Regions from separate parts of the Allobosea eneae genome, predicted to be linked through region 1. Evidence: predicted binding sites of a transcription regulator. Region 1 holds the regulator's gene; each other region holds the start of a gene.
What was found. Region 1 encodes LexA, which represses DNA repair genes until DNA is damaged. Its sites were predicted from a motif close to TGTTCNNNNTGTGTTCNG; they were not measured.
Positions count from the first base shown of each region.

Region 2: a site for LexA is predicted at 7,697-7,714, ahead of ACFPOB_RS11895 (ImuA family protein). Genes of this name have one in related genera too.
Region 3: a site for LexA is predicted at 5,076-5,093, ahead of ssb (single-stranded DNA-binding protein). Genes of this name have one in related genera too.

Region 1 is NZ_JBHSLW010000005.1:86,793-96,844, reverse strand. It holds gene ACFPOB_RS01860 (Bug family tripartite tricarboxylate transporter substrate binding protein) at 1-383, opposite strand, end outside; gene gltA (citrate synthase) at 526-1,815, opposite strand; gene gltX (glutamate--tRNA ligase) at 2,085-3,503, opposite strand; gene ACFPOB_RS01845 (ComEC/Rec2 family competence protein) at 3,674-5,935, shown strand; gene lexA (transcriptional repressor LexA) at 5,929-6,666, opposite strand; gene ACFPOB_RS01835 (molybdopterin molybdotransferase MoeA) at 6,866-8,077, opposite strand; gene moaC (cyclic pyranopterin monophosphate synthase MoaC) at 8,080-8,562, opposite strand; gene trpC (indole-3-glycerol phosphate synthase TrpC) at 8,559-9,371, opposite strand; gene trpD (anthranilate phosphoribosyltransferase) at 9,380-10,052, opposite strand, start outside.
Region 2 is NZ_JBHSLW010000013.1:130,801-140,852, forward strand. It holds gene efp (elongation factor P) at 60-629, opposite strand; gene epmA (EF-P lysine aminoacylase EpmA) at 762-1,826, shown strand; gene ACFPOB_RS11860 (lysine-2,3-aminomutase-like protein) at 1,823-2,887, shown strand; gene ACFPOB_RS11865 (DsbA family oxidoreductase) at 2,927-3,604, shown strand; gene pyrF (orotidine-5'-phosphate decarboxylase) at 3,724-4,431, shown strand; gene ACFPOB_RS11875 (DUF1330 domain-containing protein) at 4,572-4,859, shown strand; gene ACFPOB_RS11880 (DUF1330 domain-containing protein) at 4,862-5,170, shown strand; gene ACFPOB_RS11885 (AEC family transporter) at 5,366-6,304, opposite strand; gene ACFPOB_RS11890 (DUF808 domain-containing protein) at 6,383-7,384, opposite strand; gene ACFPOB_RS11895 (ImuA family protein) at 7,724-8,554, shown strand; gene ACFPOB_RS11900 (Y-family DNA polymerase) at 8,472-10,007, shown strand; gene ACFPOB_RS11905 (error-prone DNA polymerase) at 10,004-10,052, shown strand, end outside.
Region 3 is NZ_JBHSLW010000067.1:7,741-17,792, forward strand. It holds gene ACFPOB_RS26970 (LysR family transcriptional regulator) at 1-235, shown strand, start outside; gene ACFPOB_RS26975 (ABC transporter substrate-binding protein) at 610-1,602, shown strand; gene ACFPOB_RS26980 (ABC transporter permease) at 1,599-2,456, shown strand; gene ACFPOB_RS26985 (putative quinol monooxygenase) at 2,544-2,843, shown strand; gene ACFPOB_RS26990 (3-phosphoshikimate 1-carboxyvinyltransferase) at 3,006-4,277, shown strand; gene ssb (single-stranded DNA-binding protein) at 4,444-4,986, opposite strand; gene ACFPOB_RS27000 (NAD kinase) at 5,211-5,984, opposite strand; gene ACFPOB_RS27005 (MBL fold metallo-hydrolase) at 6,115-7,101, opposite strand; gene ACFPOB_RS27010 (hypothetical protein) at 7,330-7,755, opposite strand; tRNA gene ACFPOB_RS27015 (tRNA-Thr) at 7,829-7,903, opposite strand; gene ACFPOB_RS27020 (L,D-transpeptidase) at 8,208-8,891, shown strand; gene ACFPOB_RS27025 (GGDEF domain-containing protein) at 8,935-10,052, opposite strand, start outside.

The DNA.
Region 1 (10,052 bases):
AGCGAGATCGGCGTGAAGTCCTTGACCGCGTCGAAGGTCACGGTCTTCAGGATCGCCGGGTTGAGCGCATGGGTCGAGATCGTGCCGAGCAGCAGGGTGTAGCCGTCGGGTTGCGCCCGGGCGACCGCGGTCGAACCGATATTGCCGCCGGCGCCAGCGCGGTTGTCGATCACGATCGACTGCCCGAGCAATTCGCCCATCTTCTGGCCGACCAGACGCGCGACGATGTCGGTCGAGCCGCCGGCGGCGAAGGGCACGATCAGCGAGATCGGCCGCGTCGGGAACTGCGCCTGGGCGGACGCGGAACCGGCCCCACCGATGAAGGGCAGGGCGGACGCGCCAGCGAGAAATCCACGGCGGTTGAGACCTTCGGCTTTCGACATGAGCGATGAACCTTTCAAAAATGGTCGTCGACTGTAGCGCGCCAAGCGCAACCGTCATGTGCGTTAGATGCATCAATCGATAGGAACAATAAAGGCCGCGACGGGGTTCCGTCGCGGCCTCGCCTGTCTCAGTTCCGTACTTTCAGCGACGGCCGATCGGGGTGTAGTCGCGCTTCGGGGCGCCGGTGTAGAGCTGGCGCGGACGGCCGATGCGCTGGGACGGATCCTCGATCATCTCCTTCCACTGCGCGATCCAGCCGATGCTGCGCGCCAGCGCGAACAGGGCCGTGAACATCGAGGTCGGGAAGCCCATCGCCTTCAGGGTGATGCCCGAATAGAAATCGATGTTCGGATAGAGCTTCTTCTCGATGAAGTACTCGTCGTGCAGGGCGATGCGCTCGAGCTCCATCGCGACGTCGAGCAGCGGGTCATCCTTGATGCCGAGCTCGGCCAGCACCTCATGCGTGGTCTTCTGCATGATCTTGGCGCGCGGATCGTAGTTCTTGTAGACCCGGTGGCCGAAGCCCATCAGGCGGAACGGATCGTTCTTGTCCTTGGCCTTGGCGATGTATTTCGGGATGTTGTCGACGCTGCCGATCTCCTCGAGCATCTTCAGCGCCGCCTCGTTGGCGCCGCCATGCGCCGGGCCCCAGAGGCAGGCGACGCCGGCCGCGATGCAGGCGAAGGGATTGGCGCCGGAAGAGCCGGCGAGCCGGACCGTCGAGGTCGAGGCGTTCTGCTCATGGTCGGCGTGCAGGATGAAGATCCGGTCGAGGGCCCGCGAGAGCACCGGATTGACCTTGTACTCCTCGGCCGGCACGGCGAAGCACATGCGCAGGAAGTTCGAGGTGTAGTCCAGCGAGTTGAGCGGATACACGAAGGGTTGGCCGATCGTATACTTGTAGGCCATCGCCGCCAGGGTCGGCATCTTCGCGATCATCCGCATCGAGGCGATCATGCGCTGCTGCGGATCGGAGATATCGGTCGAGTCGTGATAGAAGGCCGACATGGCGCCGACCGAGGCGACCAGAACCGCCATCGGGTGCGCGTCGCGGCGGAAGCCCTGGAAGAAGCGGGCCATCTGCTCGTGCACCATGGTGTGGCGCGTGACGCGATAGTCGAAATCCGCCTTCTGCGCCGCGGTCGGCAGCTCGCCGTAAAGCAGCAGGTAGCAGGTCTCGAGGAAGTCGCCATGTTCAGCGAGCTGCTCGATCGGATAGCCGCGATAGAGCAGGACGCCCTCGTCGCCGTCGATATAGGTGATCTGCGACTCGCAGCTCGCGGTCGAGGTGAAGCCGGGGTCGTAGGTGAACATGCCGGTCTGGCTGTACAGCTTGCCGATGTCGATGACCGATGGCCCGATCGAACCCGTTTTGACCGGCATGTCGACGGTCTTGCCTTCGACAGCCAACTGGCTGGTAGTTCCGCTCATGGATCCGATCCTTTCAGGCTCGTTCTTCAGTCATAGTCCCGGTCGGACGGAGGCGCCGGCTGCCTGTCGCATTCCGCGTCATCCGAACGTCCCACGATGACGGCTCCATGACGGGACTGTCGGGGCGGGCAAGCGGGAAGGGTTCATCGGACTGATTTTGAAGCATTTTTTATGCCGGACCGGCAGCCGGAGCAGCCGGTCCGCAGCGCGTTGCTAGACCAATTCCGCGAGGGGTTCAACCGAGCGGGCATTAGCCTTTCTGAGGGCGCTCAGGCCGCGTCGGCGAGGCGGGCCAGCACCTCGTCGCGGCCGAGCACCGCCATCACGTCGAAGAGGCCGGGCGAGGTGGTCTTGCCCGTCAGCGCCGCGCGCAGAGGCTGCGCGACCTGGCCGAGCTTGACGCCGCTCTCCTCGGCGAAGTCGCGGATCGCGCTCTCCAGCGGCGGCGGCGCCCAATCCGACACTGCCGAGAGCTTTTCCGCCAGTTTCGGCATGCGTTGGCGCGCAGCCTCGTCCAGCAGCGCGGCCGCCTTGGGCTCCAATGCCAGCGGCCGCTGGGCGTAGAGATAGGAGGCGCTGTCGATCAGCTCGATCAGCGTCTTGGCCCGCTCCTTCAGGCCCGGCATGGCCGCCATCAGCTTGGCTTCCAGCTCCGGGGTCGGCTCCGTGCCGATGCCACGCGGCGGGCCGATCTCCGACCAGATCGCCTTAAGCGCGGTCATCAATTCGTGATCGGCCGACTCGCGCATATAAAGGCCGTTGAGGTTCTCGAGCTTGGCGTAGTCGAAGCGCGCCGGCGAACGGCCGATCGAGGACAGGTTGAACAGCTCGATCATCTCCTGCGTGGAGAAGATTTCCTGATCGCCATGGCTCCAGCCGAGCCGGAGCAGATAGTTGCGCAGCGCCACCGGCAGATAGCCCATGGAGCGATAGGCATCGATGCCGAGCGCGCCATGCCGCTTCGACAATTTGGCGCCGTCAGCTCCGTGGATCAGCGGGATATGCGACATGCTCGGCACGCTCCAGCCGAGCGCCTGGTAGATCTGCGTCTGGCGGGCGGCGTTGGTCAGATGGTCCGAACCTCGGATGATGTGGGTGACGCCCATGTCGTGATCGTCGACGACGACGGCGAGCATATAGGTCGGGTTGCCGTCCGAGCGCAGCAGCACGAGGTCGTCGAGATTCTCGTTCTGCCAGACGACGCGGCCCTGAACCTCGTCCTCGACCACGGTCTCGCCGGTTCGCTCGGCCTTGAGGCGGATCACCGGCTTGACGCCCGCGGGCGCCGTCGCGGGGTCGCGGTCGCGCCAGCGTCCGTCATAGATCCACGGCTTGCCTTCGGCGCGTGCCGCCTCGCGCTCCGCCTCGAGCTCCTGCGGCGTCGCATAGCAATAATAGGCCTTGCCGGCGGCCAGCATCTGCTCGGCGACCTCGCGATGGCGGGCGGCGCGCTGGAACTGGTAGACGGTCTGCCCGTCCCAATCGAGACCGAGCCAGGCCAAGCCGTCGAGGATCGCAGCGATGGCGCCTTCGGTCGAGCGTTCGCGATCGGTGTCCTCGATGCGTAGCAGCATCTTGCCGCCATGACGACGAGCATAGAGCCAGTTGAACAGCGCGGTGCGGGCACCGCCGATGTGCAGGAATCCGGTTGGCGACGGCGCGAAGCGCGTGACGACCGTGTCACTCATGAAAGGAAGGCTCCGGCGGAACGGGTAAGCAAAAGGCGAGGGCAGTTGCAGTGCGGGCCTCGGCCGGGGCTGACATCCGGCGCCGCCGCTGTAACATGGCTTGCCGGCTGCCGTTAAGTGCCTCCTGCGGGGAGGAGGCGCGATCATCGCGCAGCCGCGACGGGGGACGGATGCTCTCCTACGGGCCAGAAAAGCGCCGTAGCGGGGTGCGGGCCGCTGCGCTGGCCTTGCCGGCGCGCTTGCGGCGTGCCGCCGGATTCCATTGGCCTGCATCGCTTTCCCTGCAGGATTGGGGCGGCCGTTTCCGCCAGGCGCTCGAGACAGAGATCGAGCGTCGTCGCCTGTTCAACTGGCTTCCGGTCTGCATGGGCGCCGGCGTGCTGCTCTACTTCCTGGCCGATCGTGAGCCGGGGTTGGCCGCCCCCCTGGCCGGGTTGGCGCTGTGCGCACTCGCCGCGCTGCTGCTGCGGCAGCGCCCGGCGGCCATGGCGGTCTGCATCGCTGCGACTGCGGCCTTTGCAGGTTTCGCCGCGGCGACCTGGCGAACGGCAGGCATCGCGGCGCCTGCCCTCGCACGCAACCATGTCGGCAAGCTCACCGGCTTTGTCGAGGCGCTGGAGCAGCGCGAGAAGGGCGTGCGCATCGTCATCCAGGTCACCGACCTGCCGGGCATCGATCCGGCTCAGAGGCCGCGGCGGGTGCGCGTCACCACGCCGGTGACGACGCTGAAGCCGGGCGACCATATCAGCGCGACCGCGCGCCTGTTGCCGCCGCCCGGTCCGGCGCGCCCAGGCGGCTATGACTTCGCCCGCGACGCCTTTTTCCAAGGCATCGGCGCCGTCGGCAATATCGCCGGCAAGATTACGCTCGCACCGGCGCCCATCCCGATGCCGCGCCGGCTCGCTTGGGCGGTCGCAATCGACCAGGCCCGCAACGCCTTGACCGAGCGCATTGCGACCAGCGGCGGTGGGCAGGCTGGGGCGATGGCGGCAGCGCTGGTAACCGGCAAGCGCGGTTTGATCAGCGAGGAGACCAACAACGACCTGCGCGCCGCCGGCATCTACCACATCGTCTCGATCTCCGGCCTGCATATGGTGTTGGCCGCCGGCACGATCTTCTGGCTGGCGCGGGCGCTGCTGGCATTGTCGCAGACGGCGGCGCTGTACTGGCCGGTGAAGAAGCTCGTGGCGCTCGCCGCCATGGCTGGCGCGACCACTTACTGTGTCTTCTCCGGCGCCGAGGTCGCCACCGTGCGCTCGCTGATCATGACGTTGGTCATGCTCGGCGCCATCCTGGTCGACCGGCCGGCCCTCTCCATGCGCAATCTCGCGCTCGCCGCGATCATCGTGCTGCTGCGCGAGCCGGAGGCGCTGCTCGGGCCGAGCTTCCAGATGTCGTTCGGGGCGGTGGCGGCGTTGATCGCCTTCGCCGAACGCTGGCAGGAGCGAGCGCCCGATGCCGCCGCGGCCTCCTGGCCCTGGCCGCTGCGGCCGCTCTGGCTCTCGGCCGTCGGCATCCTGACGACCACCATGGTCGCGACCGCGGCGACGGCGCCCTACGGCGTCTTCCACTTCCAGACCTTCAACCCGTTCGGCCTGCTCGGCAACGCGCTGGCGCTGCCTTTCGTCTCGCTGATCGTGATGCCGGCCGCCGTCTTCGGCGTGCTCGCCTATCCGTTCGGGCTCGACTGGCCGGCCTGGGCGCTGATGGGCTGGGCGTCGGGCCTCGTGCTCCAGCTCGCCCATTGGGTCGCCGGCATCGACCGCTCGACCATTGTGCTGCCGGCCTTCGGGCCGCTGGCGCTGATCCTGTTCTCGATCTCGCTGCTTTGGCTGACCCTGTGGACGACGGCGCTGCGCTTCCTCGCCGCATTGCCGCTGGTCGGCGGACTGGCGCTGGCCTCGGCGCCGTCGCGGCCCGACATCCTGATCGAGCGCGACGGCTCGGGTGTGCTGGTGCGCGGGCCGGAGGGCAAGATGGTGCTGGCCGGCAAGCCGAGCCGCTTCGTCCTGACGCAATGGCTGCATGCCGACGGCGATTCCCGCTCGCCAGACGACGCCGCTCTGCGCCAGGGCGCCGCCTGCGATGCCCGTGGCTGCGTCATCCGCCTCCCCGATGGCCGCTCGGTAGCCTATACGCGCGACCGCATCGCACTGGTCGAGGACTGCCAGCGCGCCGATCTCGTGGTGACATCGCTCTATTGGACAGCACCTTGCGCCGCGCGCCTGATTGATCGCAGTGCGCTCATCCGCGATGGCGCGACCGCCTATCATGCGGCCCGCGGCGGTTGGCGCGCCTATACGGCCGACGAGGTCGCCCGCCTGCGTCCGTGGACCAGGGCGCGGCCGGAAACGAAGCCGTCGCCTGAACCCGCTCCCGCGCCGACACCCGCAACTGCGGAGCAGGCACAGGATGCGGAGGCGCTTCAGTAGCGCCGCAACAGGTTGACCAGGCGGCCCTGGATTTTGACCCGATCGGGCCCGAGCACGCGCGTCTCATAGGCGGGGTTGGCGGCTTCGAGCGCAATCGACGAGCCACGCTTGCGCAGCCGCTTCAGCGTCGCTTCCTCGTCGTCGATCAGGGCGACGATGATGTCGCCGGTATTGGCGGTGTCCTGCTTGCGGATAACCACGGTGTCGCCGTCGAGGATGCCGGCCTCGATCATCGAATCGCCGCGGACCTCGAGGGCATAATGCTCGCCACCGCCGAGCATGTCGGCCGGCATCGTGACGCTGTGGCTGCGGTCCTGGATCGCCGAGATCGGTGTGCCGGCGGCGATGCGGCCCATGACCGGGATCGAGACGGTCGAGCGCCCGCTGTCTTCGGCAGCCGGTGGTCGCGGCTTCGTCAGATTGGCTGCTGGTGCCGGGGCAGGCGGGGTCTGGCCAAGGCCGCCCTGAACGATGGAGGGGCTGAAGCGGCCGCGCTGTGCCTGCGGCCCGCCGATGCCGTCCGGCATCTTGATGACTTCGAGGGCGCGCGCCCGGTTCGGAAGCCGGCGAATGAAGCCGCGCTCCTCCAGCGCCATGATCAAACGGTGGATGCCGGATTTGGAGCGCAGGTCGAGCGCGTCCTTCATCTCGTCGAAGGAGGGCGGCACGCCGGATTCGCGCAGGCGCTCATGGATGAAGCGAAGCAGTTCGAACTGTTTGCGTGTCAGCATGGTCGCGCCGTCCGCCTTTTCGGCTAGAATCGAAACAAAGCACGAACACCATACGCGTTCGCCTTGTGTTCCGCAAGGGTATCGGTGCGGCCGGACCTGTTCATTTGAGGGCTGTCATCCCGGGCGACCGAATGGATCCCGGATCGGCGCCGCTTCGCGGCTTGTCCGGGATGACCATTCGCGAGGAGGCGAGGCTCGACTAGCGCAGCCTGATGATGCGACAGGGATCGCCCGCCTTGGCTGGTTCGGCGAAAGCCGGGCGGACCACCAGTGCCTCGGCGCGCGACAGGTTCGCCAGCATCGAGGAATCCTGCTTGGCGAAGGGCCTGACGCGTCGCTCGCCAGCGGTCGTCTCGATCGTGGCACGCAGATAGTCCTGGCGCTCGTCATTGGCCGGCAGGTCGACGGCGAGGATGGCGGGTTCGCTGCGGTCGCGCTCGGGATCGACAACGCCGAGCAGCGCCTCGACCAGCGGCATCGCGAAGAGATGGCCGCAGACGATCGAGGAGACCGGGTTGCCGGGGAGGCCGAGCGCGACTATGGGCCCGAGCCGGCCCATCATCATCGGCTTGCCCGGGCGCATCGCGATCTTCCAGAAACCGAGCGCCATGCCCTGCGCCTTCAGCGCCGCCTGGACCAGATCGTGCTCGCCGACCGAGGCGCCGCCGAGGGTGATCAAGACATCGGCGCCGGCGGCGCGCGCCGCGTCGATCTTGGCGGCCAGATCCGGGTGGTTGTCGCGGGCGATGCCGAGATCGAGCGTCGTGCCGCCTGCCTGCTTGATCAGCGCGGCGAGGGCGAAGCTGTTGGAGGCGACGATCTGGTCGGGGCCGACCGGCTCGCCCGGCAGGACGAGCTCGTCGCCGGTGGCGAGGATCGCGACCAGCGGCTTGCGGCGGACCGAAAGCGTGGGATGGCCGGCAGCGGCGGCGAGGCCGAGCGCGGCGCTGTCGAGCCGGCGGCCAGTCTTGAGCAGGACCTCGCCGGTCTGAAAATCGAGCCCGGCCGGGCGGATGAACTGGCCCTTGCTCGCTGGCCTGGTGACGCGGATGACCGGGCCGCCGACGCCCTCGGCATGCTCCTGGATCAGGATCGCATCGGCGCCGTCGGGGATTGGCGCGCCGGTGAAGATGCGTACCGTCTCGCCGGGCCCGACCTGGCCGGAAAAGCCGCGGCCGGCGGCGGATCCGCCGATGACCTTGAGCTCCTTGCCCGGCTCCAGGTCGGCGGCGCGGGCGGCATAGCCGTCCATGGCCGAATTGGCGAAGGGCGGCTGGGTCCTGAGCGCAGCGACGTCCTCAGCCAGTACGCGGCCGGCGCAGTGCGCCAGCGCCAGCGTCTGCGCCGGCGTCGGGCCGGGCACACTGTCGAGCAGCGCCTTGAGCGCGACCGGGACGGGGGTGAGGCTCATGCCTATGGTCCTGCGATCTCGTAGGTTCCGGACTTGCCGCCGGATTTATGCACGAGTCGGACGCCTTCGATATGCATGGCGCGATCGACCGCCTTCACCATGTCGTAGACGGTTAGGCAGGCGACGCTGACGGCGGTCAGCGCTTCCATCTCGACGCCGGTCTTGCCGGTCAGCTTGACCTCCGCGCGCACGCGTACACCCGGCAGGGCCTCGTCGATCGAGAGGTCGACGGAAATCTTGCTCAGGAGCAGCGGGTGGCAGAGCGGGATCAGCTCGTGCGCGCGCTTGGCAGCCATGATGCCGGCGAGACGCGCCGTGCCGAGCACATCGCCCTTCTTGGCCTCGCCGTCGCGGACGATCGCCAGCGTCTCGGCTTGCATCACCACATGGCCTTCGGCGATCGCCGTGCGGACAGTCTCGGCCTTGTCGCCGACATCGACCATATGGGCCTCGCCCTTCTGGTCGAGATGGGTAAGGCGGCTCATGCCGCCGCCTCGGTGGTGTTTCCAGTCAGGAGCTGGCGGGTCGCGGCCGCCACGTCCGCCTGGCGCATCAGGCTTTCGCCGACCAGAAAAGTGTTGACGCCGCAAGCCTGCAGGCGGGTGATATCGGCATGGGTGAAGATGCCGCTCTCCCCGACGAGCAAACGATCCTTCGGCACGCGCGGCGCCAGCCGCTCGGTGACGGCGAGGTTGAGCTTGAAAGAGCGCAGGTCGCGATTGTTGATGCCGACCAGCCTGGTGTCGAGGCTCAAGGCGCGCTCCAGCTCGGCCTCGTCATGGACTTCGGCGAGCGCGGCCATGCCGAGCGCCTTGGCAGTGGCGGTAAGCTCGCGCGCCGCGGCATCGTCGAGCGAGGCCATGATGATCAGGATGCAGTCGGCGCCCCAGCTGCGCGCTTCGAAGACCTGGTAGGGCTCGAACATGAAGTCCTTGCGCAGGCCCGGCAGCCCGGAGGCGGCGCGCGCTTCGCCAAGATATTCCGGCCGGCCCTGGAAGGAGGGCGTGTCGGTCAGCACCGAGAGGCAGGCGGCGCCGCCTTCGGCATAGGCTTTCGCCAGCGCCGGCGGGTCGAAATCGGCGCGGATCAGCCCCTTGGAGGGCGAGGCCTTCTTGATCTCGGCGATCAAGGCCGGGCCGCCGGCGCGGTGCTTGGCTTCGAGCGCGCCGATGAAGTCGCGCGGCGCAGGCTGCGCTGCGGCGCGCTTCTCGATCTCGGCCTGCGGCACGGCGGCACGCGCAGCCGCGATCTCCTCGCGCTTATAGGCCTCGATCCGCCTGAGGATATCGGACATGGGCAGCCTCACGCATTGGAGCTTGCGACGAGCGTCGCGAGCGCGGCCTTGGCCTCGCCATTGTCCAGCACGCCATAGGCCTGCGCCAGCCCCTCGCCGAGCGCAGCGGCCTTGCCGGCGACGACGAGCGCAGCGGCGGCATTGAAGGCAGCGATGTCGCGGAAGGCGGTCTTGGCCCCGCCGAGCACGTCCTGCAAAGCCTGAGCATTCTGCGCCGGCTCGCCGCCGCGCAGATCCTCGGGCTTGGCGCGGGCGATGCCGACATCCTCGGGCGCGATGTTGAAACTATCGATCTTGCCGTCCTTCAGCGCGACGACGCGGGTCGGACCGGTGGTGGTGATCTCGTCGAGCCCGTCGGAGCCGTGCACAGCCCAGACCGTCTGCGAGCCGAGCGATTGCAGCACCTTGACCATCGGCTCGAGCCAGGTCTCCGAGAAGGCGCCGATCAATTGCTTCTTCACCCCGGCCGGGTTGGAGAGCGGGCCGACCAGGTTGAAGATGGTGCGGGTGCCGAGCTCGGTGCGAACCGGCGCGACATGGCGCATCGAGGCGTGATGGGTCGGCGCGAACATGAAGCCGACGCCGGCTTCAGCGATGCAGCGCTCGGTGCCGGCGGGTTCGAGCCCGACCTTGACGCCGAGCGCGGTCAGGACATCGGCGGCGCCGGAGCGCGAGGACGCA
Region 2 (10,052 bases), on a different contig from region 1:
GGGCCCGCTGCGTTCGTCGATATTAAGGCTTTTGCTGCCGATGTCAGCGGGCGCCGCGATCAGTCCTTGGCGCGCTCGACATAGGAGCCGTCGGCGGTCATCACCACGATGCGGGTGCCGACGCCGATATGCGGCGGCACTGCGCTGCGCACGCCGTTGGAGAGGATCGCCGGCTTGTAGGAGGAGGAGGCCGTCTGGCCCTTGGTCACCGGCTCGGTCTCGGCGACTTCGAGGGTGACGCGCTGGGGCAGCTCGATCGCGACGGCCCGGTCCTCGAACACCGAGAGGGTGACCTTCATGCCTTCCTGGAGATAGGGCGCCATGTCGCCGACCACGTCGCCATCGACCGGGAGCTGGTCGTAGGTCTCGGGGTTCATGAAGACGTACTGCCCGCCGTCCTGATAGAGATAGGTGAAGTCGCGATCCTCGACATAGGCGCGCTCGACCTGCTCGGTCGTCTTGTAGCGCTGCGTGACCTTCACGCCGTCGGCGATGCGGCGCATGTCGATCTGCGTCGTCGGCGTGCCCTTGCCCGGGAAGAAGCTCTCGGCCGAAAGCACCGAGCAGAGATGCCCGTCGACTTCGAGGACGTTGCCCTTGCGGACGGAAGAGGCGATGACCTTGACCACGTGATGTTTCCTTGGCTGGCGCGGGCGCTGTCCGCGCGCTATGCGAAATCCTGTGCCGCGCCACTACCGCATTCGGGGCGCAAACGGAAGCGCGCAGGCCGGTTTGCGTGGCTTTCGCTATAGAGAGATATGATGAGCCAGACCCACCCGCCTTTCTGGCGGCCGGACATCCACGCCGACCGGCGCCCCATGCTTCTTGCCCGTAACCGGATCAAGGCGGCGCTGCGGCGCTGGTTCGAGGCGCGCGACTTCATCGAAGTCGAGGCGGCGATCCTGCAAATATCGCCCGGCAACGAGACGCATCTGCACGGCTTTGCCACCACCCTGGTCGACGATGCCGGCGCCGGCCACCCTTATTACCTGCATACTTCGCCGGAATTCGCGGCCAAGAAGCTGCTGGCGGCCGGCGAGCCGCGCCTCTTTGATTTCGCCCGCGTCTTCCGCAATCGCGAGCGCACGGCGCTGCATCATCCCGAGTTCACCATGTTGGAGTGGTATCGCGCCGGCGAGGATTACGAGGCGCTGATGCAGGACTGCGCGGCGCTGCTGGCGGAGGCCGCACGTGCTGCCGGGACGACCGTCCTTCGCTGGCGCGGCAATGAGGTCGATCCCTTCGCCGAGCCCGAGCGCGTGACCTTGCACGAGGCTTTCGCCCGCCATGCCGGCATCGACCTGATGATGACCATCGCCGCCGATGGCGCGACCGATCGCCAGGCGCTGGCCGCGCAGGCGCAGGCCGTCGGCATCCGTCTCGCCGGGGACGACAGCTGGTCCGACATCTTCAGCCGCGTCCTGTCCGAGAAGGTCGAGCCTGAGCTCGGCCGCGGCCGTGCCACCATCCTGTGCGAATACCCGATCTCGGAGGCGGCGCTGGCGCGGCCGAAGCCCGGCGATCCGCGCGTCGCCGAGCGTTTCGAGCTCTATGCCTGCGGCGTCGAGTTGGCGAATGCCTTCGGCGAGTTGACCGATCCGGCCGAGCAGCGCCGGCGCTTCGAGGCCGACATGGACGAGAAGCAGCGCATCTACGGCGAGCGCTATCCGGTCGACGAGGACTTTCTCGCCGCGCTCGTGGCGATGCCGCAGGCGTCGGGCATCGCGCTCGGCTTCGACCGGCTCGTCATGCTCGCCACCGGCGCACGCCGGATCGAGGATGTGCTCTGGACGCCGGTCGCGGAACCGGGCAGGGGAGGGCGATGACGATCCATCAGCCACCCGGCCAGCCGCTGAATACGGTCGACGCCCTCGTCGAGCGCGGCCTCGTCGCGCCCGAAAGTCGGGAGGCGCTGGGCGAAGTAGCCAAGCGCTATGCCGTCTCGGTAACGCCGGCGATCGCGGCATTGATCGATCCGGTCGACGAAGCCGATCCGATCGCCCGCCAGTTCGTTCCAACTCCGGCCGAGCTGACGACTTTGCCCGAGGAACTCGCCGATCCGATCGGCGACGAGGCGCATTCGCCGGTCGAAGGTGTCGTCCATCGCTATCCCGACCGGGCTTTGCTCAAGCTGGTCCATGCCTGCCCGGTCTATTGCCGCTTCTGCTTCCGCCGCGAGATGGTCGGCCCCGGCGGCGATGCCTTGACCGGTGACAAGCTCGAGGCCGCGCTCGCCTATCTCACCTCCCGTCCGGAGATCTGGGAGGTGATCATGACCGGCGGCGACCCGCTGATCCTCTCCGCCCGCCGCGTGCGCGAGGTCGCGAAGCGTCTTGCCGCGATCCGCCATATCAAGGTGGCGCGTTGGCATACGCGCGTGCCGATGGTCCAGCCCGAGCGCATCACCGAGGATTATGCCCGCGCGCTGCGCATTCCCGGCAAGGCGAGCTATATCGCCGTCCACGCCAATCATCCGCGCGAGTTCACGGTGGATTCGCAGGCGGCTCTGGCGCGTCTCGCCGACGCCGGCCATGTCCTGATCAGCCAGAGCGTGCTGCTCAAGGGCGTCAATGCCGATATCGAGACGCTGTCGGCGCTGATGCGGGCCTTCGTCGAGAACCGGGTGAAGCCGTATTACCTGCACCATCCGGATCTCGCGCCGGGGACCTCGCATTTCCGGCTCTCGCTGGCGGAAGGGCAGGCGCTCGTCAAAAGCCTGCGCGGCAATCTTTCCGGCCTTTGCCAGCCGACCTATATCCTCGACATCCCCGGCGGGGCCGGCAAGATCCCGGTCGGACCCGCCTTCCTTTCGGGCTGCGAGACGCCCGGCGCGCAAGGCTTCGCGGAGGATCGCCATGGCGATCTCCACGCCTATCCGCCGGTCTGACACTGCCCCGCCGCGGCGCTCCGCGAAGGATCAAAGACCATGCTGACCCCCTCCGCGCCCGACAAGCTGCCGCTCGCGATCGTTTCCGACATCGCCTGCCCCTGGTGCTTCATCGGCAAGACCCGGCTCGAGACCGCGCTCGCCAACCATAATCTGACCGAGCGCGTCGCCATCACCTGGCTGCCCTATGAGCTCAATCCGGAGATGCCGGCCGACGGCATGGACCGCACCGCCTATCTCGACGCCAAGTTCGGGCCGGGCAAGCGCCGCGAGATCGAACTGCGCCTGTCCGAGGCTGCGTTGGAGAGCGGCGTCACCTTCAACTGGGCTAAGGTGACGAAGAGCGTCAACACCCGCATGGCGCATATGCTCGTCGCCGCCGCAGCGACCGTGCAGCGTGGCGGCGAGATGACCGCGGCGCTGTTCAAGGCCTATTGGCAGGATGGGCGCGATATAGGCGACCTTGAGACGCTGGTCGCGATCGCCGGCGAGCAGGGCTTCGACGAGCAGGCGGCGCGCGACGAGCTCGCCAATGACGAATTGCGCGAGACCATCATCGGGCTGGAAGCCCATGCCCAGAAGGTCGGCGTCACCGGCGTGCCCTTCTTCATCGTCGACGGCAAGCTCGCCGTCTCCGGCGCCCAGCCGCCGGAAGTCTGGACCCAGGTGTTCGCGCAGGTACTGGCGGGTCGGCAACAGGGCGACGAGGATGAGTGAGGCGTGCCGCTGTGCATCCGCTGTGGGATCGAAAAAGGGATCTGTCTCAAAAATGAGATAATCCTTGCGCCGCAGCTCGAATTGTGTCTTTCACCAAGGAGCAGGTGGAGGGCAGAGCGATGACGCAGAAGATCAACGATCTCCGGGACCGCATGATCGTTGCGCTCGACGTGCCGACCGTCTGGGACGCCTATCGCATCGTCTCGACGCTGGGCGACGGCGCGAGCTTCTACAAGATCGGCTATCGGCTCGCCTTTGCCGGCGGGCTCGATCTGGCCCGCCAGCTCGTGACCGAGGGCAAGAAGGTCTTTCTCGATCTCAAGCTGCACGACATCGGTAACACCGTCACCGAGGGCGTGGAATCGCTGACCAAGCTCGGCGTCACCTTCCTCACCGTGCACGCCTACCCGCAGACCATGCGCGGCGCGGTTGAGGGCCGCGGTGACGCCGCGCTGAGGCTGCTCGCCGTCACCGCTTTGACCTCCTACGACGATGGCGACCTCAAGGATGCCGGCTACGGCCTCGCCGTGCGCGATCTCGTCCGCATGCGCGCCCAGCAGGCCCGCAGCGCCGGCGTCGACGGCATCGTCTGCTCTGCCGCCGAGACCGAGATCGTCCGCGACGTGATCGGTCCGGACATGGCGATCGTCACTCCCGGCATCCGCCCGGCCGGCAGCGCCGTCGGCGACCAGAAGCGCACGCTGACGCCGGCCGAGGCGATCCGCGCCGGCGCCGACCACCTCGTCGTCGGGCGTCCCATCATCCGCGCGGCAGACCCGCGTGCAGCGGCGGCGGCGGTCATGGACGAGATCGCAAGCGCCGCTTAGATCATCGCGCGTCCGAAGGGACGCGGTCACGATGATCTATCATAGTGTTATCGCATCGGAGTCTTCCGAAAAGTGGGGTCCACTTTTCGGTCCGATGCGATAGTCTCCCGCCTCCTTTCCATCGGATACGGACACGGCAAATGCCCAAGGGATATGTGATCGGTCGCGCCAAGGTGACCAATGCGACGCAATGGGCGGTCTACGCCGCGAAAGCCTCCGAGGCGATCAAGCAATATGGCGGCACGCCTCTGGTGCGCGGCGGCCAGATGACGGTCGGCGAGGGCGTGGGCGTGGCCCGCAATGTCGTCCTCGAATTCCCCGACTACGCCACGGCCAAGGCCTATCTGTTCTCGGCCGAATATGCCGAGGCGCGTAAATTGCGCGAAGGCGCCGGCGAGATCGACCTGATCGCGGTCGAGGGGGCCTGAGCATGGCGAAAGGCTACTGGATCGCCCGGCTCGACGTGCAGAGCGAGTCGGAATATGCCACCTACCGCTCGCTCAACGCCATCGCCTTCGCCAAATACGGCGCGAAGTTCCTTGTCCGCGGCGGCGAGTACAAGCTCGCCCGCGGCGAGGGCCGCAAGCACAATGTCGTTATCGAGTTCAAGGACATCGAGACGGCGCGCGCCTGTTACGACTCGCCGGAATACCAGGCGGCGGTGCAGCATCTCGCCAAGGTAGGCCCGGTCGATCTCGTCATCATCGAAGGCTATGAGGGCGCGCAGCCGGGCGATTGAGTCCGGTCCGCGCATTCAAACCCTCTAGTCGTCCCGGGCGACCGGAGGGAGACCCGGGACCCATTCCGGAACCTCTATCGGAAAGGCTCCGGAATGGATCCCGGATCGGCGCGGCTTCGCCGCTTGTCCAGGATGACACGCGTTGAGGATTGATCTTCAGCTCTCGAACGCGTCCGGAGCCGGCTCGGTAGCGGCTCAGGGCGAGATTAGCCAGATCGCTAGCGGGAAGGTGAGCGCCGCAGCGGCGGTCGAGATCACGATCGCCGCCGCGATCGGGCGGCTGCCGGTGTCGAAGCGTTCGGCAATGACGAAGACATTGGCCGCGATCGGCAGCGCCGCATAGAGCACGCCGGCCTGGACCCAGAACGGATCGAGCTTCAGGACCAGCGCCAGCACGACCCAGGTCAGTAGGGGGTGCAGGATGAGCTTGCCGGCGACCAGCGGCAGCACGCCGCGCAAAGGCAGCCTGCCCTGCCGGCTCCACTGGAAGGCGGCGATCCCCAGCGCGAAGACGCCGACCGGCGCGGCCGAGGCGCCGAGGAAGAGCAGAAAGCGGTCGAGCGGCTCAGGCAGCGCGACCCCGCTCAGCGACAGGCCGATGCCGGCCATGATCGAGAGCATGAACGGGTTGACGATCGTGCCGCGCACGAGCTTGACCGCGATCGCCAGTGGTGAGCCCTGGCCACGCCCAGCCTCGATCAATCCGATCGAGAGCGGCACGATCAGGGCGGTGTCGCAGATCAGGCCGATCGCGATCGGCGCCGCGGCGCTGTCGCCGAGGAAGGCGAGCATCAGCGGGAGGCCGAGAAAGGCGAAATTGCCGCCGACCAGGGTCTGCGCCCGCGACACGGCATTGGGGAAGGGCAGACCGAGCAGGCGTCGCTGCAGCAGGATCGCGAGTCCGAGCACCGCGACCCCGATCAGGGCGAGCGCCGCGAAGAAGATGCCGTTCCAGAGTTCAGCGATCGGCTGGCGCGACATCACCCGCAACACCATCGCCGGCGTCGCCACCATGAAGGCAAAGGTGTTGAACACCCTGACCGCATCGGCGCTGAACATTCCGCGCCAGGCGGTGAAGGCGCCGAGCGCGATCACCGCGAAGAAGGGCGTGCTGGTGGCGAGGAATTGCAGCATGAGGGGCACCGCGGCCCGCGAGCCGGACCGGTTGCCAGCGCTAGCAGATTTCGGGCCGCCGTGTGGTCCCGTTGCTGCCTAGTGGCCCTGCTTTTCCGGCAGGGCTGCCGGCTTCACGCCACTACGCCAGGCCTTCAGCACCGGTTCGACGATGAAGTGCATGCCGACGAGGCAAAGCCCGCCGACGATGAGCCCGAACACGGCCGAGGCAGCCGCTGTCGTCAGCCATTCGAGCACGCCGGTTAGCGCCGGCCAGGCCTTCCCGACCACGACCGCGACATCATGGATGACATGCTCGATCCCGGCGAGCCCGTAGCCGGCGAGGCCGTGGATGATGATGCCGCCGCCGACCCAGAGCATCGCCGCAGTGCCGACCGCACTTAGCACTTTGAGGAAGGGCGGCATGCCGGCGACGAGGCCGCGCCCCAGCAGCCGGATCGGCAGGATCCCGCTGCGCGACAGGGCGACGCCGGCATCGTCGGCCTTCACGATCAGGGCGACGACGCCATAGACCAGGACCGTCATGCCGAGGCCGACCACTGCCAGCACCAGCGCCTGCATCCAGAAGGAGGAGGCGGTGATGGTGGAGAGCGTGATCGCCATGATCTCGGCCGAGAGGATGAAGTCGGTCTTGATCGCGCCGGCGATCTTCTGCTCCTCGAGCTGCTTGGCGTCGAGGATGTCGGTGCCGCCCTCGCCGGCAATTTCGTCGTGATGCGCATGCGGCACCACGAGCTCGTAGACCTTCTCAAAGCCCTCGAAGCAGAGATAGGCGCCGCCGATCATCAGCAGCGGCGTGATCGCCCAGGGCGCGACGAGCGTCAGCACCAGCGCTGCCGGCAAGAGGAAGAGCAACTTGTTCTTGAGCGAGCCGAGCGCGATCTTCCAGATGATCGGCAATTCGCGTTCCGCCGCGAAGCCGACGGCGTAGCGCGGCGTCACTGCCGCGTCGTCGATGACGATGCCGGCCGCCTTGGCGCCGGCCTTGGTCGCCTGTGCGGCGGCGTCGTCGAGCGTGGCCGCGGCGACCTTGGCCAGGGCGGCGACATCGTCGAGAAGGGCGAACAGTCCCGAACTCATGGCGGTCTCCAGGTCGAACCGGTTCGTGATGGGATCGGAGGCTCGGCAGGCTAGCTGAAAATTCTCAAGCCCTCATCCTGAGGAGCAAGCGTAGCTTGCGTCTCGAAGGATGTGTCAGGAGGCTCCGGAAATAACTGGAGCATCCTTCAAGACGCAGCCTTTGGCTGCTCCTCAGGATGAGGGCTGAGACTTTTCAAGCTGGTTCTTACAAGCGGATGTGCATTGCCGCGATATGACAGCAGCGAGGCGCCCGCAGGCAAGCGGAAGCGGATGCGGGCTTGACTCTGGAGCCGTTTGGAGTCGCTTTATGCTAGGAACAAAAAGTGAACATTTATCCTGATGACCGAAGCCTCCACCCGTTCCCTCGCCGCCCTGCGGCAGAGCCTCGCTCTGGCCGGGCTGGCGCGCGAGCTTGCGCCGGTGGAGCGGGTCTCGTTCGGATCGTCTTCTCTGGACGAGCCGCTGGGCGGCGGGATCGCGCGCGCCGCCCTGCATGAGGTCTATGCCTCGGCCGGGGCCGATCTCCCGGCTGCTACGGGCTTTGCCGCAGCCCTGGCCCTGCGCGCTGCCGGCTCGCGGCCCGTGCTCTGGGTCCGGCAGGATTTCCTCGACGCCGAGGCCGGGCGGCTGCATCCGCCGGGCCTGGCCGAGCTCGGGCTCGATCCCGCGCAGATCGTGCTGGTGCGGGTCCGCGACGGCGAGGGGGCGCTGCGGGCCGGCGCAGAGGCGGCCCGCTGCGCCGCGCTCGGGGCGACCCTGATCGAGCCTTGGGGCGCACCGCGCCAGTTCGACCTCACCGCCAGCCGCCGCCTCGCCTTGGCGGCGGAGACCTCCGGCGTCCTGACCCTGCTGTTGCGGGTGGCCACAGAGCCGCAGCCCAGCGCCGCCAGCACGCGCTGGCAGGTGCGCGCCCTGCCGTCGCAGGCGCGGGAGGCGCAGGCGCCGGGCGACCCCGCCTTCGGATTACGGCTGCTGCGCCATCGCGGCGGCCTTGGTGAGCGTGAGTGGCGTGTGGAGTGGAACCGTGACGAGCGATGTTTCCGGGACAGGATCGGGAGCGAGGGAGGCAGCAAAAATGGAGCGGGGGATGCCGCGCCGCTATCTCGCCCTCTGGTTTCCCTATCTGGCGAGCGAACGCCTTCGCCGGCGGGGCTCCGCCGGGCCGGATGAGCGCCCACTCGTCCTGGTCGAGAAGGATCGCGGTGCGCTGCGTCTCGCCGATTGCGACCAGCGCGCCTTCAAGCTCGGCCTGACCCGCGGCCTGACCCTGGCCGATGCCCGGGCCCGTATCCCCGAGCTGACCGTTGTCGAGACCGATCCTGCCGCCGACCAGCGCCTGATCGAATGGCTCGCCGCGCTCTGCGACCGCTTCACCCCGCTCGTCGCGCTCGATCCGCCGCATGGGCTCGTGCTCGACATCACCGGCTGCGCCCATCTCTTCGGCGGCGAGGCGGCGCTGCGCCAGCGCGTCGGCCGCAGCATGGATTGGCTCGGTCTCACTGTCTTAGCCAGCATCGCCGGCACGCCGCAGGCGGCGCGCGCCCTCTCCCGCTTCGGTCGCTGCGCCATCTCGCTGCCGGGCGAGGATGAGCAGCGCACGCTGCCGCTAGCGGTCTCCGCATTGGAGGCTTCGTCCGAGACGGTGATCGCCTTGTCGCGCGCCGGGCTGAAGACGCTGGGCGATCTCGCCGGCCGCCCCTCGCACACGCTCGCCGCTCGCTTCGGCGAGGCGCTTGTCACGAAGCTGCGCCGTGTTCTCGGCCATGAGGATGCCCGGATCACGCCCCTGCGTCCGCCGCCCGATTGCGTGGTCGAGCGGCATTTCCCCGATCCTTTGCAGGATACCGACGGGCTTGAGGAGATCGTCGCCCGCCTGCTCGGCGAGGCCGGGCGCCTGCTCGAGGCGCGCGGCGAGGGCGGGCGTGCCTTCGAGGTCAGTTTCTTCCGCAGCGATGGCGCCGTGCGCCGGCTTCAGCTGGAGACCGGCCGGCCCTCGCGCGACGTTGCCGCGATCCTGCGGCTCTATCGCGAGCGGATCGACAGCCTGGCCGATCCGCTCGATCCGGGCTTCGGCTATGACGCGATCAGGCTCGCTGTGCCGGTCTGCGAGCCCCTCGGCACGCCGCAGGCGAGCCTCGACGGGCGCGCCGTCGAGGAGGAGGCGGTCGCCGATCTCGTCGATCGTCTTGTTACTCGCTTCGGCCGCGAACGCGTCTTGCGCTTCGTCGCGCGGGACAGCCATCAGCCCGAGCAGGAGGCTGCGCTTGTCCCAGCCGCAGCTAAGTCGAACGAGGCGCTGCCCTGGCCCGTCGCCCAGCCAGAGGAGCCGCCGGCTCGTCCGCTCCAGCTCTTCGAGCCACCGCAGCCGGTCGAGACCCTGGCCGAGGTGCCCGATGGCCCGCCTTTGCGTTTCCGCTGGCGCCGCGTGCTGCACGAGATCGCCCGCGCCGAGGGGCCGGAGCGGATCGCGCCGGACTGGTGGCGCGACGGACCGGGAGAACATACGCGCGATTATTATCGGGTGGAGGATGCGCAGGGGCGCCGCTTCTGGCTCTTCCGCGCCGGCCTCTATGGCCGCGAGACGACGGCGCCGCGCTGGTATCTGCACGGGCTGTTCGCATGACCGCCTATGCCGAACCCGTCGCCGCGACGAACTTCTCCTTCCTGC
Region 3 (10,052 bases), on a different contig from region 1:
GCCGGTGATGTCGCTCGGCAGCGTCGAGGCGATCAAGCGGCTGGTCGGCGCCGGCCTCGGCTGCGCCATCCTGCCGGGCATGGCGGTGCGCGGCGAGAGCGACGGGCTGGCGGTGCGCGCCCTGTCGCCGCGCGTGCATCGCAAGCTCGGCCTCGTCCTGCGCAAGGACAAGCCATTGCATCGCGGCCTGCGCGAGACGCTGAAAGCGCTGCGGGCGCTGGGCACGCTTGGGTGAGGCCAACCTACCAACCATTGCTTTGCTTCGTCATTTGGCGGTGTCGTCCCGGACGCAGCGAAGCGGAGATCCGGGACCCATGCCTGAACCTTTATCGGGGAGGCTCAGGCATGGGTCCCGGGTCGCCCTTCGGTCGCCCGGGACGACCTGGTTTGATTTTGCCGGTTGGAGGAGGCTCTGCGCTGCTGACAGGTCCGGTCAGACGCGCGGTCCATCCCATCCGCCGTTCGCGCAGTGTCCATGGTCTGCGAGCGGCGCTAAGCTTTTCGCCTGCCGGGGCGGAACTTTTCGCCCCCTTTCGCGCTTCGCTTCGTGGACAGGCCGGAAAGTCAGGTGCCAGGATGGGGCACCGCAGCCAGCGGGGGATCGTGATGATGAAAGCCGTTCTGCGAGGAGCCGCATTGTTGCTCGGCCTCGGTCTCGCCGCTCCCGGGCTCGCCTGCGAGCTCGACCGGCCGCTGAAAATGGCCGGGCTCGATTATGATTCCGCCGCTTTCCACACCGCAGTCGCCAGCGCCATCGCCGAGAAGGGTTTTGGCTGCAAGGTCGAGCGCGTGCCGGGCGTGATCGCGCCGCTGGTCACGGGCCTGGGCCGCGGCGACGTCGACATCGTCATGGAGATCTGGCTGGCCAATCCGGTCGAGGCCTGGCTCAAGGAAACGGCCGCCGGCAAGGTCGAGCCGCTCGGCACGACCTTCCCCGATGCCACCGAAGGCTGGTTCGTGCCGCGCTATCTCGTCTCCGGCCCGGACGCCAAGGCGCCGGAGCTGAAATCGGTGCAGGATCTCAAGCGCTACAAGGAGCTGTTCACCGACCCGGACGAGCCGGGCAAGGGACGCTTCTACAATTGCGTCGCCGGCTGGGTCTGCGAGGGCATCAACAGCAAGAAGCTCGTCGCCTATGGCCTCTCCGGGGACTTCACCAATCTCCGCGGTGGCTCGGGCGAGGCGATCGTCGCTGCCGTCGAATCCGCGCTGAAGCGCAAGCGGCCGGTCGTGTTCTATTATTGGGGGCCGAGCTGGCTGCTCGGCGCCTATGATCTGGTCAAGCTCGAGGAGCCGGCCTTCGACCAGGCGATCTGGGACGAGCTCAAGGCGAGCGACGCACCCAGGCGCGCCACCGCCTATCCGGTCAGCCGCGTCGTCATCGGCGCCAGTATCGAGCTGGCCAAGAAGGCGCCGCAGCTCGCGGGCTTCTTCAAGAAGTACACAACGACCAGTGAGTTGACCTCGAAAATGCTGGCCGAGGCGCGCGAGAAGGGCGTCTCGCCCGAGCAGCAGGCACTCGTCTTCCTGAAGACGCAACCGGATGTCTGGAAGGCGTGGCTGCCGCCCGAGATCGCCGCCAAGGTCGCGTCCGGCCTGTGACGCTTGACGGGCTGCCGGACCTCGGCAAGGCACTGCAGAAGCTGGTCAACCAGGGCGTCGATGCCGTCGTCACCGGCTATGGCAATGATCTCGACGGCTTCAGCAGGCTGCTGACTGCGCCGGTCCGCGGCGTCGAGACTGCTCTGCTGCTCATCCCTGTGCCCGCCTTCGTCCTGGCCGTCGCTGGAAGCGCCTGGCTGGCGCGACGCAGCCTCGGCTTCACGCTCGCCATGGCGATCCTGCCGCTGGTGCTCGCCGGCCTCGGCGTCTGGACCGAGGCGATGCAGACGCTCGCGCTCGTCATCGTCGCCGTGGTGTTCGTCGTCCTGATCGGGTTGCCACTCGGCGTCGCCGCAGCGCGCCTGCCCCGGCTGGGGAAAGTTCTCGCCCCGGTCTACGACCTGATGCAGACCATTCCGAACTTCGTCTACCTGATCCCGGTGGCGATGCTGCTCGGGCTCGGGCGGGCGCCGGCACTGCTCGCGACCCTGATCTACGCGCTGCCGCCCTTCGCCCGGCTGACCGAACTCGGCCTGCGCGGCATCGATGCCGGCATGGTCCAGGCCGCACAGGCGCTCGGCCTGCGCGCGCGCCAGACACTTCTGCTGATCGAACTGCCGCTGGCGCGGCCGGTGATCCTGCAGGGCCTCAACCAGGCGATCATGCTCTCGCTCGCCATGGTCGTTGTCGCCTCGATGATCGGCGCCAAGGGCTTGGGCGAGGTCGTCCTGCTCGGCCTGCAGCGCGCCGATCCCGGCCTCGGCTTCGTTGGCGGTCTCGCGGTGGTGGCGCTGGCGATCCTGCTCGACCGCATGGCGCAGGCGATCCTGCGGGAGCGGCGGCCGCCGGAGTGAGCTGCTGACGGGAACGGTCAGGGCGAGCGGTTGCGCCGCGTCCGGGGCTTGGGCAGGGTGCCGCCCGAAACGGGAGAGACGCTGCCAATGTACGGACTGATCGGGAAGATGCGGGCCAAGCCCGGCGAGCGCGAGGCACTGATCGGCTATATTCTGGAGAGCAGCGGCGCCATGCCGGGCTGCCTGAGCTACATCGTCGCCCGCGATCCCGACGATGCCGATGCGATCTGGGTGACCGAGGTCTGGGATCGCGAGGAGAGCCACAAGGCCTCGCTCGCTCTGCCGGCGGTGCAGGCGGCGATCGCCAAGGCTCGGCCGATCATCGCCGGCTTCGACAGCCATGTCGTGACGGAGCCGGTGGGTGGGTTCGGACTGGCGAGGCGCTGAGGGCCTCCTCCGTCATTGCGAGGAGCGTAGCGACGAAGCAATCCAGGAGGACGTGGAGCGCTGCCGCCCCTGGATTGCTTCGCTTACGCTCGCAATGACGGTATGCCTTCCGCTTCCCGCCGGCACGGTCTAAGACCCTCGCGACCGAGCCGCGAGCCTGCCATGACCCAATTCGCCCCCAGCAAACTCACCATCCTGCCGACGACGGTGGCGCTGACCGGCCGGGTAATGCCGCCCGGCTCGAAGTCGATCACCAACCGCGCGCTACTGGTCGCGGCGCTGGCGAAAGGCACCAGCCGGCTCAGCGGCGCGCTGAAGAGCGACGACACCCGCTATATGGCGCAGGCACTGCGCGAGATGGGCGTCGCGATCGAAGAACCCGACGCGACCAGCTTCATCGTCACTAGCGACGCACGGCTCAAGGTGCCGGCCAAGCCGCTCTTCCTCGGCAATGCCGGCACGGCGACCCGCTTCCTGACGGCGGCGGCGGCACTGGTCGACGGCACGGTCGTGGTCGACGGCGACGAGCATATGCGCAAGCGGCCGATCCTGCCGCTGGTCGAGGCACTTACTCGGCTTGGCGTCGCGATCAGCGCGCCGAGCGGCTGCCCGCCGGTCACCATCCAGGGGCAGGGCGGTTTCGACGGCGGGCTGGTCGAGGTCGATGGCGGGCTCTCCAGCCAATATGTCTCGGCGCTGCTGATGGCCGGCGCCTGCGCCCGCAATCCGGTCGATGTCGTGCTGACCGGTCAGGAGATCGGCGCGCGCGGCTATGTCGACCTGACATTGGCGACGATGCGCGCTTTCGGCGCGCAGGTTTCCGAGCCGGACAGCGGCGGCTGGCGGATCGCGCCGACCGGCTATGTCGCGACGGACTACCTGATCGAGCCCGATGCCTCGGCCGCGACCTATCTCTGGGCGGCGGAGGTGCTGACCGGCGGCGCGATCGATCTCGGCGTGCCGGCTTCCGCCTTCACCCAGCCCGACGCCAAGGCGCATGAATTGATCGCCGCCTTCCCGAACCTGCCGGCCGAGATCGACGGCTCGCAAATGCAGGATGCGGTGCCGACGCTCGCCGTGCTTGCCGCCTTCAACCGCACGCCGGTGCGCTTCACCGGCATCGCCAATCTGCGCGTCAAGGAATGCGACCGGGTCGCGGCGCTGGCGCAGGGCCTGTCGCGGATCAGGCCGGGGCTCGGCGTCGAGGATGGCGACGATCTCCTCGTCGCCTCCGATCCCGCGCTGGCCGGCCAGACGCTGCCGGCCGAGATCGACACCTTCGCCGACCACCGCATCGCCATGAGCTTCGCGCTGGCGGGCCTCAAGATCGGCGGCGTCACCATCCTCGATCCCGCCTGCGTGGCGAAGACCTATCCTGACTACTGGCGCGCGCTCGGCTCGCTCGGCGTGCGCTTCGAGGGAGAGCTGCCGTAGGAGCAGCCTGCAGGATGAATTGGCGCGGGGCCGCAAACCGTCATTGCGAGGACCGCAGCGACGAAGCAATCCAGTAGGGGCGTAGAATTCTTCCGCCCCTGGATTGCTTCGCTACGCTCGCAATGACGAGTGTGTCTTCGCAGGAGCCGGGAGACCGGCAAGAATCCTAGAACGGGATGTCGTCGTCGAGATGGCTCGACGCGCGCGAGCCGCCGCTGCCGCCGCCGCTCGCCATGGCCGGCTGGCGCGAGCCGCCGCCGACCGGGCTCGACCGGCCGAAGGAGCCGCCACCCGACGAACCCTCGTCGCCATAGCCACCGCCGCTGCTGCCGCCGCCGAACTCGTCACCGCCCTGGCCACGGCTGTCGAGGATGGTGAGCTCGCCGCGGAAACGCTGCAGCACGATCTCGGTCGTGTACTTCTCGACGCCCTGCTGGTCCTGCCATTTGCGGGTCTGCAGCTGGCCCTCGATGTAAACCTTAGAGCCCTTCTTCAGGTACTGCTCGGCGACCTTGGCGAGGTTCTCGTTGAAGATCACCACGGAGTGCCACTCGGTGCGCTCCTTGCGTTCGCCCGACTGCTTGTCGCGCCAGGTCTCGGAGGTGGCGATCCGCAGATTGACCACCGGCTCGCCGCTGCCGAGGCGCCGCACCTCGGGGTCGCGCCCGAGATTGCCGACCAGAATGACCTTATTGACGCTACCAGCCATGACAGGCTCCATTTCCTGCGCACTTCAGCACATTTCCGGCCGGATGACCGGAGCCGGACCCTAGCGGGCCATGCCGGCACTATCAATGATGTTCATGTTTTGTTCAAGGTATTTTCGAGGCTTGTCCCCGACAAAAATGCGAGCTGGCGATGACCCGCAGGGAGCAGGGCAACGGCGGGCGGAGGGGGCTGGCGCTCGGGGCCTTGGCGGTCGGTGTCGCGCCCTCAATAGCCGAACTGCTCGCGCAGGATGCGCTCGTCCAGGCTGTGGCCGGGATCGTGCAGCATGACGAGGTCGAGCGAGCGGTCGATCGCGATCTGCACCGAGATGACGTTGTCGATCTGCGTATGGTCGGCGACGGCGCTGACTGGGCGCTTCTCAGCCTCCAGCACCGCGATCGTCACCCTGGCATGGTCGGGCAGGAGGGCTCCGCGCCAGCGCCGCGGCCGGAACGGCGAGAGCGGGGTCAGCGCCAGCAATGGCGCGTCGAGCGGCAGGATCGGGCCGTTGGCGGAGAGGTTGTAGGCCGTCGAGCCGGCCGGCGTCGCAAGCAGCACGCCGTCGGCGACGAGCTCGGACAGGCGTACCTGTCCGTCGACCGAGATGCGCAGCTTCGCCGCCTGATAGGAGCGGCGGAACAGCGAGACCTCGTTGATCGCGCGCGCCTCGACGCGCTTGCCGTTGCAATCGGCCGCCGTCATCGTCAGCGGGTGGACGACGCTGCGATGTGCCGCCTCGAGCTTCTGGCGCAGGCCGCGCTCGCGGAACTCGTTCATCAGGAAGCCGACCGAGCCGCGATTCATGCCATAGATCGGCTTGCCCGTGCCCATGAAGCGATGCAGCGTCTGCAGCATCAGGCCGTCACCGCCGAGCGCGACGATCACCTCAGCCTGCGCCGGGTCGGCATCGCCATAGCGTTCGACCAGCTTGACCCGCGCGGCCTGGGCCTCCGGGGTCTCGCTGGCGACGAAGGAGATGGCGGTGAAGCGCTCGGTCATCGCTGGTATCCGGTCGGCATAGCCTTACCCGTCTAACACGGCGCCGGACCGAACCGCGAGCCGTTCGGCCTTGAAAAAAGAAAGGCCGAGGCACGCGCCTCGGCCTCTCTCCAGCGGAGGTGCGAGGGTCTCAGATCGCGCTGCTCCACTGCACCGGGACGAGCTCGAAACCGTTGCCGGCCTTGGCGATATGGCCGGTGGCGGGGAAGGGGGCGTGATAGAAGGCGACCTGCATCTTGTCGGTCACGGCCATGTCCAGCAGCTTGCGGCGGGTGGCGGCCGCCTGCGGCCCGTCCATGTCGAACACCGCCGACCAGTCGGGATTGCGCACGAACAGGGCCGGATGATTGGTCGTATCCGACATCACCATCAGCTTGCCGTTGCCGGAAGAGATCGCATAGACGGTATGGCCCGGCGTATGGCCGGGCGCGGCGATCGCGGTCACGCCCGGCAGGATCTCCTTGCCGGCCTCGTACTGTTTCACGTCCTTGGCGACCGGGCCGAAGACGCGGCGCACCCCGGCGAAAGCGCCCTTCATCGCCTCGGGCGCGGCATTCATCCTGGCATCGTCCATCCAGAACGCCCATTCGGCCGCCGGCACCATCACCTCGGCGTTCGGGAAGACGGCGGTGCCGTTCTTGAGCCGGAAACCGTTGATGTGGTCGCCGTGGAAATGGCTGAAGACGACGGTCGAGACATTCGTCGGGTCGAGCCCGGCGGCCTGGAAGTTCTTCATCCAGGCGCCCGAGGTCGGCGCGCCGGAATCGCCGTTGCCGGTGTCGATCAGCACGAGCTTGTCGCCGATCTGCAGCGCCAGCGTGGTGAAGCTGATCGAGAGCGCATCGGCCGGCAAATAGGCCTGCTCCATCGCCTTCTTGACGTCGGCGAGCTCGGCATTGCGGACGAAGCCCTCGAGCGGGCGTTTGGCGAAGCCGTCATTGATGGCAGTGACCGTGATGTCGCCGACCTTGTAGCGGTAGAAACCGGGATTCTGGTTCACGGGGGCTCCTTGCGCCTGGGCCGGCGCGATGCCGGCGGGCAGATCGAGCGCGGCAGCGGCGGTGAGCGCGCCAGCGCCCGCCATCACGGTGCGGCGCGAGGGTTCGAAACGGGCCATGATCAGGCTCCAACAGCGAGAAGGCATGACCTCCCCGGATAGCGCCCCGCCATCCGGCATCATGCCTGGGCTCCGGATCGGCCCGAGCGCCAAATTAGCTGCCGGAACAACGCCTTCAACCGCTGTGTGGTTGCCTAGGGTCAACTTTCCGTGAAGTCGCCGCTGCAGCGCAGGTTGGACACCGGCTGCTTGCATCAGTCCGTGCGCCGACTCTGCCTCGCCGTCGTCCTAGGATTCGGCCTGTGTCGGCGCTTGCTCGGAGCGGCTCCTGGCGAAGGCCTTGAGCAAGGCGGCGCAGAGCGCGAGCGAGGCGAGCGCGCCTTGGCCGGAGCAGCCCGCGACCAGCGCCTCGTAGGTCTGCTGCTCGGTCGCGACCGATTGCAGGCTCCAGTTCCAGTCCGGTGCCTTCTCGCGGATGACGCCGACCGCGACGTCGATCTCGGCGCTGATCTTGCCGATCGCCTTCCAGAGCGAGCCGTGCTGGTAGATGCCGCCGGGCGGGGTGCGTGGGGCGAGCAGGGTTGTCGGCTTGCGCCGGACGGTGAAGCCGAGAGCCTCGTAGATGTCGGCGTCGAGATTGCGGTCGGGGCGACCGGTGCGCTCGCAGCGTTGTGCGAGGGCGAGCAGATGGTCGCGCTGGTCGGCAGAGGTCATCGCTCGGTCGGCTCCGCTCGTCTCCGTCGTCGCGCCGGCATGTCTTGCAAGTGACAGGCCACGGGGATCAGGGTGGTGCCGGCGGAGAGGATCGAACTCCCGACCTTCGGTTTACAAAACCGCTGCACTACCGCTGTGCTACGCCGGCCCTGTGCGCTGCGGTATCAGGCTGCCATGGCAAGGGCAAGACCGACGGTGAGCTGGCCGGCTCCGCCACGATCGCCGGCGCGTCCCCAAGGCTATGTTCGCGGTGCCACCGCCCTTGGCCTGACGTACGCCGCCGCCATCGGCGAACGCTCCAGAGACCACGCCCTCAAGGGACGTCGAGATGCGGTTCTGAAGGGCGGCGGACACTCACGCCCCGGCATTCACCTGCCCGTAACCATCTAAGTCGATGCTTTTGCAAAAGCCTTGCCCGAGATGAGTCCATGCTGAGCCGCCGGTCCTTTACCATGTCATCCCTTTCGCTGCTCGCTCCCAGCCTTGCCGGCTGTGGCGGGGGAGGCAGCATCGTGGCGCTGCCGGAGATCGCCGCGCCGAGCAGCCGCAGCCTGACGCGGACGCTGGCGCGGCCGAATTATGCGCAGGTCTACGTGGAGTATCCGGGCGAGCGCTTTCCGGTGCCGGCGATCGATTATCAGAGCATCGAGCCGCGCTATCTACGCCAGACAGTCGAGTTCCGTGGGGCCGAGCCGCCGGGCTCGATCGTCGTCGATCCCGGCTCCTACCATCTCTATTTCGTTGAATCGCGCGGTGTCGCCACGCGCTATGGCGTCGGCGTCGGCCGCGAGGGCTTCGGCTGGACGGGCCAGGCGAAGATCAACATGAAGCGCGATTGGCCCGATTGGGTGCCGCCGCAAGAGATGATCGAGCGCGACCCGCAGATCAGGGCCCAGCTCGAGCCGACGCCGCGCGGCCCCGGCGTCCGCGGCGGGCCGAAGAGCCCGCTCGGCGCCCGCACGCTCTATCTCTTCGGCGAGGGACGTGATCTCGGCTACCGCATTCACGGCACGACCGAGCCCTACACCGTCGGCACCAATGTCTCCTCGGGCTGCATCCGGATGATCAACCAGGACATCATCCACCTGTACGCCCGCGTCGCGTTGGGCACGCCGGTCACCGTTTTGCCGGCGTGAGGCGCTCGCGGCTTCGGCGTGGCCGGCCGGCTCCGCCTGCCACTCACGCGGCCGCGGCGATTTTCGGCGGTTCGGCGACCTCGATGCGGTTGCGCCCGAGCAGCTTGGCCTTATAGAGGGCCCGATCGGCCGCCGCCAGGAGCTCGGCCAGATCGGTCTTGCCAGCTCGGACCTCGGCCTTGGCCAGCCCGATGCTGACCGTGGCCGCGATGGCGAGGCCGTCGCTGCGTGCCGCCGCCGCGGCGAAGCGATGCGCGACGTCCTTTGCGACCGCGCGGGCTGCTGCTGCGGTCGTGGCCGGCAGCAGGATCGCGAATTCTTCGCCGCCGAGGCGGGCGCACAGGGCGTTTGCACCCGCAGCGTCTTCTGCGATCTGCGCAAAAAGCTTCAGGACGCTGTCGCCCGCTTCATGGCCATAGGTGTCGTTGATGGCCTTGAAGTGGTCGAGATCGCAGGCCAGCAGCGTGTGGGAGACATTGTCTTCCTTGCTGCGCACGTGCTCTGGGACAAGCTCGAAGAAGCCCTGGCGGTTCAGGAGGCCGGTCAGGAAGTCGGTGCGGGTGGCCGCCAGGAGCCGGGCTCGCTCCTCTTCGCGCACGAGCGCGAGCAGGGACATCGGCATCGCCACGGAGAACAGGACGGCCTCGTACATCGTCATCTTGGCGGCCATGACCGGCACGCTATCGCCTAGGAATGCAGCGATGATCGGCACGACGGCCGTACGGGCAAGATTGAAGATGCTGTGACCGGCGAAGACGGCGATCGCGATCGGGCGGGAGCGCAGCCCCGCCACGGTGCGGCTGCGAGACAGGGCGAGGGCGGTGAGACCGGTGACGACCGCGATCGGCAAGGCACTGACATAGTTCCAGAAGGTGCTCCCCAGCCCAGTGCCCGCCATGAACCAGGCTGCACCGATCGCGGCGAGGGCGCCCGCGGTGAGAGCAGCGGGCAGTTTCCTGTCATCCAGCAGCAGTGCGCCCTTGAGAACGAGCGTGTAGCCCAGCATCATGACGACATTGGTGAGCGCGGGACCGGAGACGCCCGGAAGCAGATTCCGGTTCATCGCGAGGATGCAGCCCGCGGCGAAGACGCCGTAGGCCATGGCCCAAAGCCCGAGTTCCCTGGATCGCGCCGAGCCCTCCCGCTCCCACAGCGTCATGG